Regions from separate parts of the Streptomyces kordofanensis genome, predicted to be linked through region 2. Evidence: riboswitches for the same ligand, from Rfam matches in the RefSeq annotation. Region 2 holds a riboswitch; each other region holds the start of a gene.
The links. Region 2 has a riboswitch for cobalamin ahead of LUW75_RS06385 (ribonucleoside-diphosphate reductase subunit alpha). Riboswitches for the same ligand answer to the same signal wherever they lie in the genome.

Region 1 (4,931 bases), 1.1 Mb from region 2:
GGGCAGCGCCTGCGTGCCGCCCCAGATCTGGCGGGCGCGCAGGATGGACAGGACCAGGTTGACCCGCTCGGGACCGGTCGGGGCGGCGCCCAGGACGTGGAGGCCGTCGCGGATCTGCGCGTCCTTCACCTCGCACAGCCAGCCGTCGACGTGCAGGAGGAAGTCGTCGAACCCGTCGTCGTCGGGCCGGTCCTCCAGGCCGAGGTCGTGGTCGAGGCGGGCGGCCTGGATGAGGGTCCAGATCTGCGCGCGGATGGCGGGCAGCTTCGCCGGGTCCATGGAGGAGATCTGCGCGTACTCGTCGAGCAGCTGCTCCAGGCGGGCGATGTCTCCGTAGGAGTCGGCGCGGGCCATCGGCGGCACGAGGTGGTCGACGAGCGTGGCGTGGGCGCGCCGCTTGGCCTGGGTGCCCTCACCCGGGTCGTTGACGAGGAAGGGGTAGACCAGCGGCAGGTCGCCGAGGGTCGCGTCGGGGCCGCAGGCGGCGGACAGCCCGGCGTTCTTGCCGGGCAGCCACTCCAGGTTGCCGTGCTTGCCGAGGTGGACCATGGCGTCGGCGCCGAAGCCGCCGTCCGACGCGGGGGGTGGCGATCCAGCGGTAGGCGGCCAGGTAGTGGTGGGAGGGCGGCAGATCCGGGTCGTGGTAGATCGCGATCGGGTTCTCGCCGAAGCCGCGCGGCGGCTGGATGAGGATCAGCAGGTTCCCGCGGCGCAGCGCGGCGAGGACGATGTCGCCCTCGGGATTGCGGGACCGGTCGACGAACATCTCGCCGGGCGGCGGGCCCCAGTGCTCCTCGACGGCCGAGCGCAGCTCCTCCGGCAGGGTCGCGAACCAGCGCCGGTAGTCGGCGGCCGGGATGCGGACCGGGTTGCGGGCGAGCTGCTCCTCGGTGAGCCAGTCCTGGTCGTGGCCGCCGGCCTCGATGAGGGCGTAGATCAGCTCGTCGCCGTCGCCGGACGCGAGGCCCGGCACGTCCTCGCCGCCGAAGTCGTACCCCTCCTCCCGCAGCCGGCGCAGCAGGGCGACGGCGGAGGCGGGCGTGTCGAGGCCGACGGCGTTGCCGATGCGGGAGTGCTTCGTCGGGTACGCGGAGAGGACCAGCGCCAGGCGCTTCTCGGCGTTCGGGATGTGCCGCAGCCGGGCGTGGCGGACAGCGATCCCGGCGACGCGGGCCGCGCGCTCGGGGTCGGGGACGTACGCGGGCAGGCCGTCCTCGTCGATCTCCTTGAAGGAGAACGGGACGGTGATGAGCCGGCCGTCGAACTCCGGGACGGCGACCTGGCTGGCCGCGTCGAGCGGGGAGAGGCCCTCGTCGTTCTCCTCCCAGTCGGCGCGCGACCCGGTGAGGCACAGTGCCTGGAGGACGGGCACGTCGAGCGAGGCGAGCGCACCCGCGTCCCACGCCTCCTCGTCGCCGCCGGCCTGGGCCTCGGCGGGCTTGGTGCCGCCGGCGGCGAGGACGGTGGTGACGACGGCGTCGGCGCCGCGCAGCCGGTCCAGCAGCTCCGGCTCGGGGGCGCGCAGGGAGGCGACGTACAGCGGGAGTGCGCGACCGCCGGCGTCCTCGACGGCGTCGCAGAGGGCGCCGACGAAGGCGGTGTTGCCGCTCATGTGGTGGGCGCGGTAGTAGAGCACGGCGACGGTCGGGCCGTCGGTGGTGCGGGGGGTGCGCTCCAGGGGGCCCCAGGTGGGGGCGGCGGCCGGCGGGTCGAAGCCGTGGCCGGTGAGCAGGACCGTGTCGGACAGGAAGCGGGCGAGCTGCTCCAGGTTGTCCGGGCCGCCGTGGGCGAGGTAGGCGTGCGCCTCGGTGGCGACGCCGATGGGGACGGTGGACGCCTCCATCAGCTGGGCGTCGGGCGCCTGCTCGCCGGTCAGGAAGACGACGGGGCGTTCCTGGGCGCGGAGCAGGTCGATGCCCTCCTCCCAGGCGCGCAGCCCGCCGAGGAGGCGTACGACGACGAGGTCGGCGCCGTCGAGGAGGTCGGGCAGCTCGTCGATGGGGAGGCGTGCGGGGTTGGCGAACCGGTACTCGACCGGGCCGCCGGCCGCGCGGGCGCTCAGCAGGTCGGTGTCGGAGTGCGAGAGCAGCAGGATCACGGCGTGCCGGGCCTTCCTCGGGGTGTCCTCGCCCCGGGTGGTCGTGGGTGGCGGGAGTTCCTGACTCGCGGGACCGGGGAGGCCCTGCTCACAGTGGCGGGACCGCGCCGGACTCGCACCGGGCTTCCTCCCTAGGGTCCTGGGACCCTGTGCCGTCTGCATAGTAGAGGCTGCGCGTATGCTCGCCGCCATGCCGCCCAGCCGCTCAAAGCCCCGGAACGGGGGCGAAACCCACATACGGGACCGTGTCCGCGACCGCGCCGACGCGTGCCCCGGTGCGCTGCGGCTGCACCGCGCGGACGACGGCGGGCTGGCCCGGTTGCGGCTTCCGACCGGGGTCCTGACACCTCGGCAGGCGGATGCCCTGGCCGATGCGGCGGACCGGTTGGGCGACGGCCGGATCGGGATCACCTCACGCGGCAACATCGACCTGCGCGGCCTGCCCGACGACTGCGGGTCCACCCTCGCGGACCTGCTCGGCGAGGCGGGGCTGCTGCCGTCGGCGGCGCACGAACGGGTGCGGAACGTGGTCGTCTCGCCCCTGTGCGGACTGGACGGACGGGCACTCGGGGACGCCCTGGCGTGGGCGCGGGAACTGGACGCGCTGCTGTGCGCGCACACCTGGACGACGGGTCTGTCCGGGCGCTTCCTCTTCGCCGTGGACGACGGGCGCGGGGACGTGGTCGGGCTGGGCGGCGATGTGACGTTGCTCGCAGAGTCGGGGGGCCGCGCTCTGGTACGGATCGGGGGCCTGGCGTGGCGGGTGGCCGCACAGGACGCCCCGCCGGCCGCGCTGGCCGCCGCGGAGGCGTTCCTGACGGTGGCCCGGGAGTCGGGCACGGGTGCCTGGCGCGTGGCCGACCTGCCCGGCGGCCGCTTCGTGGAGGCCGCCGTGACGGAGCGTCTGGCCGGTGCCGGGGTGGCCGCGTCACCGGCCCGGGCGGATGCGCCGCCGGTGGCCGCACCGCCGGAGCCCGGCCTGGTCGGCGACCGCGCCGTGTCGGTCGCGGCGCCCCTGGGGCGGGTCTCCAGCGGGCAGCTCCGCGCCCTCGCGGCGGAGCCCGCCGGCGAGGTGCGGGTGACCCCGTGGCGGGGCTTCGTCGTGGCGGGCCTGCCCGGCCGCGCTGCGGCGGAGGAGCGGCTCGCGGCCCTGCACGACGCCGGGTACCTCACCCGTCCCGGCTCGCCCTGGCTGGCGGTCACCGCCTGCACGGGGCGGCCGGGCTGCGGCAAGGCGCTGGCCGACGTACGGGCGGACGCCCGGCCGCTGGACGACGCGGCGCTCCGGGGGCTGCCCGCACACTGGTCCGGATGCGACCGGCGGTGCGGTCACCCGCAGGGCGACTGGGTGGACGTCCTGGCCACCGGCGACGGCGCGTACGGCATCACCGTACGGACCGCGCGACGAGACAACGACGACGCACAGGCACAGAGATGAGCGGGAGCACAGTGTTCGACTACGAGAAGGACGGCGCGGAGATCTACCGCCAGTCCTTTGCCACGATCCGCGCCGAAGCGGATCTCGCGGGGCTGCCCGACGACGTCAGCCGGGTCGCCGTGCGGATGATCCACGCCTGCGGCATGGTCGACCTCGTCCGCGACCTCGCCTACACGCCGGAGGCCGTCTCCCGCGCCCGCGCCGCGCTCCGCTCCGGCGCGCCGATCCTGTGCGACGCGCAGATGGTCGCCAGCGGTGTCACCCGCAAGCGGCTCCCCGCCGACAACGAGGTGGTCTGCACCCTCTCGGACCCCTCCGTCCCGGATCTCGCCGCCGAGCTGGGCACGACCCGCAGCGCGGCGGCCCTGGAGTTGTGGCGCGACCGCATGGAGGGCTCGGTCGTGGCGATCGGGAACGCTCCCACCGCCCTGTTCCGGCTGCTGGAGATGGTCCGCGACGGCGCTCCCCGCCCGGCCGCGGTGCTCGGCATACCGGTCGGGTTCATCGGCGCCGCCGAGTCCAAGGACGCCCTGGCGGCCTCGGACCTCGACCACATCGTCGTACGGGGCCGGCGCGGCGGCAGCGCCATGGCGGCCGCGGCGGTCAACGCGATCGCGAGCGAGGCGGAATGAGCGCGCACGTTTCACGTGAAACCTCCGCCGGGACGGGCACGGGGGCCGGCGGCACCGGAAAGCTGTACGGCGTCGGTCTCGGCCCCGGCGACCCGTCGCTGATGACCCTGCGCGCGGTGGAGGTCATCGCCCGGGCCGACGTCGTCGCGTACCACTGCGCTCGCCACGGCCGGTCCATCGCCCGGTCCATCGCGGCGGAGCACATCCGTGAGGACCACGTCGAGGAGCGGTTGACGTACCCGCTCACGGTGGAGACGACGGACCACCCCGGCGGCTACCGGGGCGCGCTGGACGACTTCTACGAGGAGGCGTCGGCACGGCTCGCCGCGCACCTCGACGCGGGCCGGACGGTGGCGGTGCTCGCCGAGGGCGACCCGCTGTTCTACGGCTCCTACCAGCACATGCACAAACGCCTCGCGCACCGCTACGAGACCGAGGTCGTCCCCGGCGTCACCTCCGTCAGCGCCGCCGCGGCGACCATCGGCAAGCCGCTGGTGGAGGCCGAGGAGGTCCTGACGATCGTTCCGGGAACGCTGCCCGAGGACGAACTGACGGCCCGCCTCGCGGCGACCGACTCGGCGGTGGTGATGAAGCTGGGCCGGACCTTTCCGGCGGTGCGCCGCGCCCTGGAGCGTACGGACCGGCTCGCGGACGCCCACTACGTGGAGCGCGCCACCATGGAGGGCCGGCGCACGGCGGCGCTCGCGGACGTGGACCCCGCCTCGGTGCCGTACTTCTCGGTGGCGGTGCTGCCGTCCCGCGT
Region 2 (4,931 bases):
GCTCGAAGAAGTTCGTCAGCTCCTGGACGCCCTGCAGCTCCATGAAGGCGAACGGGTTCTCCGAGCCGTACACCGGGGCCAGGCCCAGCCGCGTCAGGCGCTGGTCGGCGACGCACTCCAGGTAGGCGCGCATCGACTCGGTGTTCATGCCCGGCAGTCCGTCGCCGCACAGGTCGCGGGCGAACTGCAGCTCGGCTTCCACGGCCTCCTGCAGCATGTCCGCGACCTGCCGCCCGAGTTCGTCGTCGAACAGGTCCGGCTCCTCCCTGCGGACCGTGTCCACGACCTCGAAGGCGAAGCCCATGTGCATCGTCTCGTCGCGGAACACCCAGTTGGTGCCGGTCGCCAGGCCGTGCAGCAGGCCGCGCGAGCGGAACCAGTAGACGTAGGCGAACGCGCCGTAGAAGAACAGCCCCTCGATGCACGCGGCGAAGCAGATCAGGTTCAGCAGGAAGCGGCGCCGGTCGGCCCGGGTCTCCAGCCGGTCCAGCTTCTCCACCGAGTCCATCCAGCGGAAGCAGAACGCGGCCTTCTCGCGGATGGAGGGGATGTTCTCGACGGCGGCGAACGCGGCGGTCCGGTCGTCCGGGTCGGGCAGGTAGGTGTCGAGCAGCGTCAGGTAGAACTGGACGTGCACGGCCTCCTCGAAGAGCTGGCGGGAGAGGTACAGCCGGGCCTCGGGCGAGTTGATGTGCTTGTACAGCGTCAGCACCAGGTTGTTCGCGACGATCGAGTCGCCCGTCGCGAAGAACGCCACGAGCCGTCCGATCAGGTGCTGTTCGCCGGGGGTCAGCTTCGCCAGGTCCGCCACGTCCGAGTGGAGGTCGACCTCCTCGACGGTCCAGGTGTTCCTGATGGCGTCCCGGTACCGCTCGTAGAAGTCCGGGTAGCGCATCGGCCGCAGCGTGAGCTCGAAGCCCGGGTCGAGCAGGTTGGCCCTGCCGGCGTGCGGCGCCGTCGACGAGGGGCGGGGGGTGCGGGTGGGGCTCGTCACTGGCAGGCCTCGCAGGACTCGGGGTTCTCAAGGGAGCAGGCCACGGCGTCGGGCTCGGAGGCCTGCGGGGCGGGCAGGGGGTCGCCGACGCGGCGCGGGCGATGCGCGTCGCCGGGCGGGAGCGCAGGTAGTACGTCGTCTTCAGGCCCTGCTTCCAGGCGTACGCGTACATCGACGACAGCTTGCCGATGGTCGGCGTCTCCAGGAACAGGTTCAGCGACTGCGACTGGTCCAGGAACGGCGTCCGGGCGGCGGCCATGTCGATCAGACCGCGCTGCGGGATCTCCCACGCGGTGCGGTACAGCTCGCGCACCTCGGCCGGAACCCAGGTGAGGCCCTGCACCGAGCCGTTGGCCTCGCGCAGCGCCTCGCGGGTCTGCGCGTCCCACACGCCGAGCCTCTTCAGGTCGTCCACCAGGTAGGAGTTGACCTGGAGGAACTCCCCCGAGAGCGTCTCGCGCTTGAACAGGTTGGACACCTGCGGTTCGATGCACTCGTAGACGCCCGCGATGGACGCGATCGTCGCGGTCGGCGCGATCGCCAGGAGCAGCGAGTTGCGCAGGCCGACGGAGGCGATCCGCTCGCGCAGCGCCGCCCACCGCTCCGGCCAGGCCGGCTCCACGTCGTAGTGGTCCGGGTGGAGCACGCCGCGCGCGGTGCGGGTCTCGTCCCAGGCGGGCAGCCGGCCGTTGCGCTCGGCCAGGTCGGCGGAGGTCTCGTAGGCGGCGAGCATGATCCGCTCGGCGATCCGGGTGGACAGGGCGCGCGCCCCGGGCGAGTCGAACGGCAGCCGCAGCTTGAAGAAGACGTCCTGCAGGCCCATCGCGCCCAGGCCCACCGGGCGCCAGCGGGTGTTGGACCGGGCGGCCTGCTCGGTCGGGTAGAAGTTGACGTCGACGACCCGGTCGAGGAAGGTCACCGCGGTGCGGACGGTCTCGTCCAGCCGCTCCCAGTCGATGCCGTCGCCGGCGACGAACGCGCCCAGGTTCACCGAGCCGAGGTTGCACACGGCGGTCTCCCCGTCGTCCGTCACCTCCAGGATCTCGGTGCACAGGTTCGAGGAGTGGACCGTGCGGCCCGGCTCGGCGGTCTGGTTGGCGGTGCGGTTGGCGGCGTCCTTGAACGTCATCCAGCCGTTGCCGGTCTGCGCGAGGGTCCGCATCATCCGGCCGTACAGGTCGCGGGCCGGCATGGTCCTGCGGGCCAGGCCCCTGGCCTCGGCGGCCCGGTACGCGGCGTCGAACTCCTCGCCCCACAGGTCGACCAGCTCGGGCACGTCCGACGGGGAGAACAGCGACCACTCGGCGTCGCCGGCGACCCGGCGCATGAACTCGTCCGGGACCCAGTGCGCCAGGTTCAGGTTGTGGGTGCGGCGGGCGTCCTCGCCGGTGTTGTCGCGCAGCTCCAGGAACTCCTCGACGTCGGCGTGCCAGGTCTCCAGGTACACCGCGGCGGCGCCCTTGCGGCGGCCGCCCTGGTTGACGGCGGCGACCGAGGCGTCGAGCGTCTTCAGGAACGGCACGATGCCGTTGGAGTGGCCGTTGGTGCCGCGGATGAGCGAACCCCGGGCGCGGATGCGGGAGTACGACAGGCCGATGCCGCCCGCGTGCTTCGACAGCCGTGCCACCTGGTGGTAGCGGTCGTAGATGGAGTCCAGCTCGTCCCGCGGGGAGTCCAGCAGGTAGCAGGAGGACATCTGCGGGTGGCTGGTGCCCGAGTTGAAGAGGGTGGGGGAGGAGGGCAGGTAGTCGAGGCGGCTCATCAGCCCGTACAGCGCCTCCACCTCGCCGAGCGCGCGCTCCGAGTCGTCCTCGGCCAGGCCGCAGGCGACGCGGAGCAGGAACTGCTGCGGGGTCTCGACGACCTTGCGGGTGATCGGGTGGCGCAGCAGGTAGCGCGAGTACAGGGTGCGCAGGCCGAAGTAGCCGAAGCGGTCGTCGGCCTCCGGGTCGACCATCGCGTCGAGCCGTGCGGCGTGGCGGGCGACGAGGCCGGCGGTCCGGTCGGCGACGAGCCCCTCGCGGTGACCGGTGGCGACCGAGGCCGAGAACGTCACCGCGCCCTGGCCGGCGGCCTCGTCGGTGATCGTGCGCGCCAGCAGCCGGGCGGCGAGCCGCGAGTACGCCGGGTCCTCGGCGATCAGGCCGGCGGCCGCCTCGGTGGCGAGCTCCCGGAGCTCGGCCTCGTCCGACCCGGCGTGCCGGCCCCGCAGGGCCGCGGCGGCGACCCGGCCGGGGTCGGTGTCGGGGAGGTCCGCGGTGAGGTCGGTCAGGGTCCGCAGCAGCGCGGTCCCGGGAGCGTCGGCTTCGGTGGCTGAGGCCGGATCCGCTGGCGCGATGGTCACGTGGAGGCTCTCCCTCGCTCGGCTCGGGGCCCCGCGCGGGGCGGCGGCGAGCGGGCGCGCCGTGCCCCCTGGGCACGGGGGCGTGCGTGACCGCGTCCACCGGCCCACTCCGCGAGGCCCGGACGTCTGGGCACCCGGGCCGGACGGTCCGGGCGCGCTGCCGGCAGGTCGTCGGACTCGCGGGTACGCGAAGGGCACACCGGTACACCGTTGCGGGACAGTTCCGGACTCACACCGGATTCCCCTGCTGCGACAGCGAGGACGAGCATACATGTGGGGGGAGTCGGATACGGCACCCCCCACATGTTGTGTCAGAGTGTCAGCTCGTACACGTGGAGGGGCAGCCCGGGCAGGGGCTCCCAGTCCCGGTGCGGGGCCCTGGCGAAGCCCATCCGGTCGTACAGCCGCCGGGCGGCGACGGCCTCCGGCACGACCGACAGCACGAGCCGTACGCACCCTTCGCGGGCGCGCGCCCGTTCCGCGCACGCCTGCACGAGCGCCTCGCCCACGCCCCGCCCGCGCGCCGCGCCGTCCACGGCGAGCACCCGGAACTCGGCCTCGTCCGGGCCCGCGATGTCCGCCCACGGGGTGCCGCCGGACGGGACGAACGTGACGCCGCCGAGGAGGGCGCCGTCCGGATCGGCGGCGACGAGCACCTCGGCCTCGGCGGCCCGGCGGGGCACGTCGCGCAGCACGTCGAGGTACGGGTCGTCGGCCCCGTGGGTCAGCAGGCGGTCGTCGAGGTAGGCGCGGGCGCTGATCTCGCCCAGGGCGGCGTGCTCGGCGGGACGCACCGGGCGGATGGTGAAGCCGGCGGCGGGCGGCGCGGGAGGCGGTACGGAGGGCTGGGTCGTGGCGGCGTCCATGGCCCTCAGTGTGCCCGATCAGCCGCTCGTTCCCACGTCGTTCCGCGGGGCGCCGTCGCTCTCGGGAGGCAGGTCGCCGCGGTCGACGGGCCGGCCGGGGGCGAGGTCGGGCAGGACGGCGTCCAGCTCCTCGTCCGAAGCGCGGCGGGCGCGTTCGGCGGCGCCCCGCAGGGTGCCGCGGTCCACGGCGCGGTCGGCGCCGACCCGGATGCGCAGCCCGTTCTCGAAGCGCAGGTACGCGTGGCCGTGCTCCGCGGCCAGGTACCAGCCGGCGCCGTCCCTCTCGCAGGGCGTGCCCCCGGGGGCGCCGCCCGCACCCGCGGCCGTCCGGGCGCAGCCCGCCGCGTCCACGCCGCCGCGCTCGACGGAGAGGGTGATCGTGCGGCCGCCCTCCGCGACGTACGAGGCGGAGAACCCGTCGTCGCCGAGGACGCCCACGGACTGCTCGGCCAGGTCGAAGCCGTCGGCCCGCGTGACGTACACGTGCTCGGGCCGGGTCCGCAGGGCGGCGGCGCGGGCTTCCAGGACGGCCCGGTCGGGTGTCCGCGCCCCGGCGGCGGACGTGCCGCAGGCGCTGAGGAGCAGCGGCAGGGCGAGGACGAGGAGCTGCGGGGCGGGGCGGCGTCTCATCCGCCCATCCTCACGCACGCGCGGAGGGTCCCCGCACCGGGGTGCGGGGACCCTCCGCGGTCCGGGCGGCCCGCCTCAGTGGCCCGTTCCGACCTTC
Region 3 (4,931 bases), 3.7 Mb from region 2:
CCCGCCAGCCCCGCCTGCAGCCGCGCCGCGCGGTCGAAGGCCCGTACGAACGCCGTCGCGCCCAGACCCGCGGCCGACCGCCACGCCGCGGCGCGGCTCATCGTCCCGAGCCGCGCCGCCTGCGCCTGCCGGATCCGCGCCACCGCGTCCAGCAGCAGGAAGCCGATCCGGTACATCACCAGTGCGACGTCCACCACCGGCGCCGGCACCCCGGCCCGTACGAGCCGGGGCAGCACGTCCGACACGGGCGTGGTGAACGCGAACACCAGCAGCCCCAGCGACGCCGCCGACGTGCGCAGCAGCAGCCGGCCGGCGTGCGCCGGGCCTCCCGGAGCCAGGGCCACCAGCCCGTCCGGACCACCGACCTGCAGCAGCAGCGGCACGGCCCCCGTCACGCAGAACCCGAGCGGCAGCCGCCAGGCCCGCCACAGCCGGCGCGGCGCCACCCCGGCCGGGCCCAGCAGCACCGCCACCGCCGCCGCCGTCACCAGGACGGCGCCCGGCCACGGCGGCAGGGACACCGCGCACAGGGTCAGTCCGAAACCGAGCGCGGCCTTCTCGGCCGGATGGCGGCGGCGCCAGCGACTGCCGTGCGCCGCCGCGTCGATGGGCAGCACCCGGGCTACTCCCCGGCCACTGCGGGCCCGTCGGCCCGGGTGTCGGCCCCGGCGTCCGCCGCGGCACCGGCCCGGGCACGCTCCTCGCCCTGCCGCCGGCCGCGCCGAAGCCCGAAGTAGTACGCCAGCACCCCCGCGCCGAGCGCCGCCTGCAGCGCGAACAGCGCCGACTCGACCTCCCCGGAGGGCGGTTCGTACAGCGGGGTGAACCACGGCTCGTAGTCGGGGGCGATCTCCGTGATCGCCGTCTCGGCCTGCGCGTCGGCACCCGCGAACGGCTCCTCCTTCCCCTCGCCGAGCCCCAGTGCCAGCGGCAGCACGGCCAGCGCCGCGACCGCCAGCAGAAGCAGGAGGTTGATCCTCGCGTTGCGGCTCATCGGACCGCCGCCCCCTTCGCCGCACCCGCCGCCGGGAGCACCCCGAGCCGCGCCAGCTCGCCCTTGCTGGACTGCCGCAGCAGCCGCACGACCAGTACGGTCAGCAGCCCCTCGCTGACCGCGAGCGGCACCTGCGTCAGCGCGAAGATCCCCCGAACTTCGCGAGCGCCCCCGCGAAGCCGCTGCCCGGGTCGGGGAAGGCCAGCGCCAGCTGCGCGCTCGTCACGCAGTACGTGGACAGGTCGGCGACGAACGCGCCGGAGAACACGGCCGCCGTCAGCGGCGCGCCGGACCGGCGCAGCAGCCGGTACGCCGCGTACCCCGCCCACGGCCCGGCGACCGCCATCGAGAAGACGTTCGCGCCCAGCGTCGTGAGCCCGCCGTGCGCCAGCAGCAGCGCCTGGAACAGCAGCGTGATCGTGCCGAGCACCGCCATGACCGGCGGCCGGAACAGGACGGCGCCCAGCCCCGTACCGGTGGGATGGGAGCAGCTGCCCGTCACGGACGGGATCTTCAGCGCCGACAGGACGAACGTGAACGCCCCGGACGCGCCGAGCAGGAGCGTCGACTCGGGGTTGGCCCGGACCTCGCGGGTCAGGGCCCGGACGCCGTGGACGACGAACGGAGCGGCCGCCAGCGTCCAGGCGACCGCGTGTTCCCGGGGCAGGAACCCCTCGGCGATATGCATGTGGGGAAGACCCTCTCCAGCACCTCGTGGATGGACAACGTGCCCTGGCCGGTCTCCTGGCTGACGGGTCCTACCGCCTCGGCTCCGCCTTCCCGGACGCCGCGGTCGCCCGCGGTGGTCCAGTGGCTTCCCCGCCTCCGCGGGGGATGGGGCCGGACTTCCCGATCACAGTGGCGAGGGCCGCACCGGCTCTGCACCGGTTTCCCGTACACCAAGGCCCTGCGACAGTAGTGCGTCGACCGGCCGCCCCACAACCACGCCCGGCCCGCCCCCGCGGTGGCCGCTCGCCTCCGGCGCCGCGCGCCCCGCCGCGGGCGACGGACCCGCCGCGCGTTTGCGGCGGGCCGCGGACGCGCGGCGGCCCGCCCGGGACCCGCGGCCCCGGGCGCGTACCCGATGTGGACGAGGGCCACGGCGTTCCCCCCTTCCGGGGCGGGCCGCCTCAGCGGACGTCGAGGACCTCGGCCACCGGCCTGCGCGGGGTGGCGGGGACCTCGGGACCGTAGCCGAGGCGGATCACGATCTGCGGGAAGGCCGCCTCCGACAGCGGGTCGCGCACGAGCCAGCGCAGCTCCGGCCACTCCAGGGCCTGCGAGTTGAGCGAGGTGGACAGCCCGTCCTGCGTCGCCTGGAGCAGTACGCGCTCCATGGCCTGGCCGGCCCGCAGCCAGTCCTCCGGACCGTCGCGGCGGGTGCCCAGCACGGCGAGGCAGGGCCGCGACTCGTAGACCGCCGGTGCGGGGTCCCGGTCCCGCCGGGCGCCGGGGAAGTCCCGTACGGGCGCCCGGCCGTCGTACCTGCGGGGGCCGAGCGCGTACGACGGGATCCCCTCCGGGGCGGTGTCGTCCCGGTCCGCCGTCCACCGCGCGATCTCCCCGCGCACCTCCGGCGAGAGCTCCTCCGCGCGCTCGGCGTCCCACACGGCGGTCAGCAGGTCCTGCACCCGCCAGTCGTCCGCGAGGTCCAGGTGCGCGCCCTCGGCCCGGGCGGCTCCGCGCAGCCCGTCGAGGATCGGCCCGGGCACGGCCTCCCCGCTGAACGGCTCCCGGCTGGTGCGCCTCCGGGGGACGGCCGGGCGCAGGTCGGCGACGGCGTCGCGGTCCGGCGCCGGCACGAAGGCGACCCGGGCCAGCAGCAGCGGGTCGTCCGGGTCCGGCCGCGTCCCGATCCGCGCCTCCCATCCGGCGTCCGCCGCGGCGACCCGCAGGTTGAACAGGGCGGCGCCGCACCCGAGGCGGAGCCCGCGCGCGGACGGGTCCGAACGGGGCATCGTGCGCGCCGGGTCCATCCGCAGGGTCAGCACCCCGCGCGCCCGTTCGTAGCGGAACCGCCACGGCTGGGCGTTGTGCATCGACGGTGCCAGTACGGCATCGGCCACCCAGGACGTCAGGGACGTCGCGTCGGGTGTAGGGGCGGTCATCGGACCCATCTCCCGGGTGCGGTCGGCCTTCGTACGGATGGCCCTCCCATCCGATCACCCCTCCAGCCTCCCCGCACGGCGGAGCGGCCCCACAGGGCCGAGCGGGCACCCTGGGAGGGCCGAACGGCCCGTCCCCGACACCCGGTTCCGGCGGGGCGCCGCACGCGGTGCCGGCCCCCGCCGGCGGGGGCCGGCGCGCCTCAGGCGCCCGGGGACTCCCGCGGCGGCCGCAGCAGGTACGCCCCGGCGAGTTCGAGGACCTCCGCCGTCGTGTAGCCGGGGTGGTCCGCCACGACGAAGTGGCGGCCGACGGCGAGCGCGAACGCCAGGGTGCTGCGCGCCTCGACCTCGTCGGGATCGGTGAGGAACGCCCCGAACACACCGCGCAGGAACCGCATGCGCTCGTCGTCGACGCGGCGCAGGCGCTCCGCCACGGCCCCGTCGCGGCGCGCCCAGAGCCGGACGGCGAGGTCGATCCGGTGCAGGTCCTCCGAGAAGGTGAGCTGCCCGACGCGCCGGAGGCGCTCGGCCGGCCCGCCCCCTCGGCGTCGACCCGGGCGAGGATCTCCCGGGTGCAGCGGCGCTCCCACACGTCGAGCATCTCGGCGAGCAGCGCGGGACGGCCGTCGAAGTAGCCGTAGAACCCGCCCTTCGTCACGCCGAGCCGGGCGGCGAGGGCCTCCACGCGGACCGCGTCGGGCCCGCCCTCGGCGAGGGCTTCGAGTCCCGCCTCGATCCAGCGGTCCCGGGGGGTGCGGGCGACGGCGGGAATCGGGCCACCTCCATGCGCTGCGGACGGGTTGTGTACGTTACCGTACAGAAGAAATGTACGGTGCCGTACACAACAGGGGCGGTCCCGCGCGGGCCGCGCCGGGGGAGGGATCCGACACGATGGCATCGGAAAGAAGACTGCTCCGCTGGGCGGGCGGGATCATGTGCGTGCTGGGGGCGGGCCACCTGGCCCTGCTGGTGCTCCTCGCCCGGGAGAGCGTGGCCGGCTGGGCGGAGCGCGGGGTGTGGGCGGCCGTCCCGCTCCTGGAGGGCGCAGGCGGGCCGACGGTGGAGTCCCTGCGCAACGAGGGCGCCTTCTGGGCCGGTCCGGGATCGTTCTCCGTACCCCTGGTCCTGCTGGGCTGCCTGGTGCGGCACCTCGCCGGGCGCGGGGTCGCCGTGCCCGCCTGGACCGGCTGGGGGATCGCCGCCTGGTGCCTGCTGGGCGGCGTCCTCCTGGTGCCGTCGCCGTTCTTCGTCGGCGCCGTCGCCGGGTTGCTCGTCGTGCTGGCCGCGCGCCGGCGGACGGCGGCTCAGTAGTCCTGCCACTCGTGGCGGGTGTACTCCAGGACCGCCGGGTCCATGAGGGTGCTGGCGCGGACGTCCCGGGGGCGGCGGTCCACGGGGAAGACCGTGGCGGCCCTCAGGACCGCGTCGTCGAGGAAGCGCAGGCGCGGCGCGTCGGCGGCGAGGCGCAGGGCCGGGGGAGGGCCGCCGGGGCCGGGCGAGGCGAGGACGAAGCCCCAGTTCCCGAAGCTCGGCACGTCCACCTGGTAGGCGGTCGTCGCGTACCCGGCCTCCCGGACCGTGGCGGCGATCGACCAGTACGACCTGGGTGCGAAGAACGGGGACCCGGCCTGCACCACCACCCGGCTGTCGGGCTTCAGGACGTGGGCGAGGAGGTGGTAGAACTCGACGCTGTACAGCTTGGCCAGCGCGGCCGTGTCCGGGTCGGGGAAGTCGACGACGACCGCGTCGTACCGGCGCCCCGCGTCCCGCAGCCAGGTGAACGCGTCCGCGTTGACGACCGTGACGCGCCGGTCGGCCAGGGCGCGCCC

Region 1: it holds a riboswitch for cobalamin, as region 2 does, so the genes downstream of both, cobN (cobaltochelatase subunit CobN) here and LUW75_RS06385 (ribonucleoside-diphosphate reductase subunit alpha) in region 2, are expected to answer to the same signal.
Region 3: it holds a riboswitch for cobalamin, as region 2 does, so the genes downstream of both, LUW75_RS23310 (energy-coupling factor ABC transporter permease) here and LUW75_RS06385 (ribonucleoside-diphosphate reductase subunit alpha) in region 2, are expected to answer to the same signal.

The regions. Positions count from the first base shown of each region.
Region 1 is NZ_CP094264.1:2,570,657-2,575,587, forward strand. It holds partial or broken gene cobN (cobaltochelatase subunit CobN) at 1-2,098, opposite strand, end outside; cobalamin riboswitch at 2,135-2,266, opposite strand; gene cobG (precorrin-3B synthase) at 2,277-3,536, shown strand; gene LUW75_RS11850 (precorrin-8X methylmutase) at 3,533-4,168, shown strand; gene LUW75_RS11855 (precorrin-2 C(20)-methyltransferase) at 4,165-4,931, shown strand, end outside.
Region 2 is NZ_CP094264.1:1,451,141-1,456,071, reverse strand. It holds gene LUW75_RS06390 (ribonucleotide-diphosphate reductase subunit beta) at 1-994, opposite strand, end outside; partial or broken gene LUW75_RS06385 (ribonucleoside-diphosphate reductase subunit alpha) at 991-3,338, opposite strand; cobalamin riboswitch at 3,484-3,611, opposite strand; gene LUW75_RS06380 (GNAT family N-acetyltransferase) at 3,650-4,204, opposite strand; gene LUW75_RS06375 (hypothetical protein) at 4,223-4,834, opposite strand; gene mctP (monocarboxylate uptake permease MctP) at 4,910-4,931, opposite strand, start outside.
Region 3 is NZ_CP094264.1:5,123,839-5,128,769, forward strand. It holds gene cbiQ (cobalt ECF transporter T component CbiQ) at 1-617, opposite strand, end outside; gene LUW75_RS23305 (energy-coupling factor ABC transporter substrate-binding protein) at 623-994, opposite strand; partial or broken gene LUW75_RS23310 (energy-coupling factor ABC transporter permease) at 991-1,682, opposite strand; cobalamin riboswitch at 1,712-1,913, opposite strand; gene LUW75_RS23315 (Acg family FMN-binding oxidoreductase) at 2,125-3,102, opposite strand; partial or broken gene LUW75_RS23320 (TetR/AcrR family transcriptional regulator) at 3,303-3,838, opposite strand; gene LUW75_RS23325 (DUF6463 family protein) at 3,994-4,413, shown strand; gene LUW75_RS23330 (polyamine aminopropyltransferase) at 4,407-4,931, opposite strand, start outside.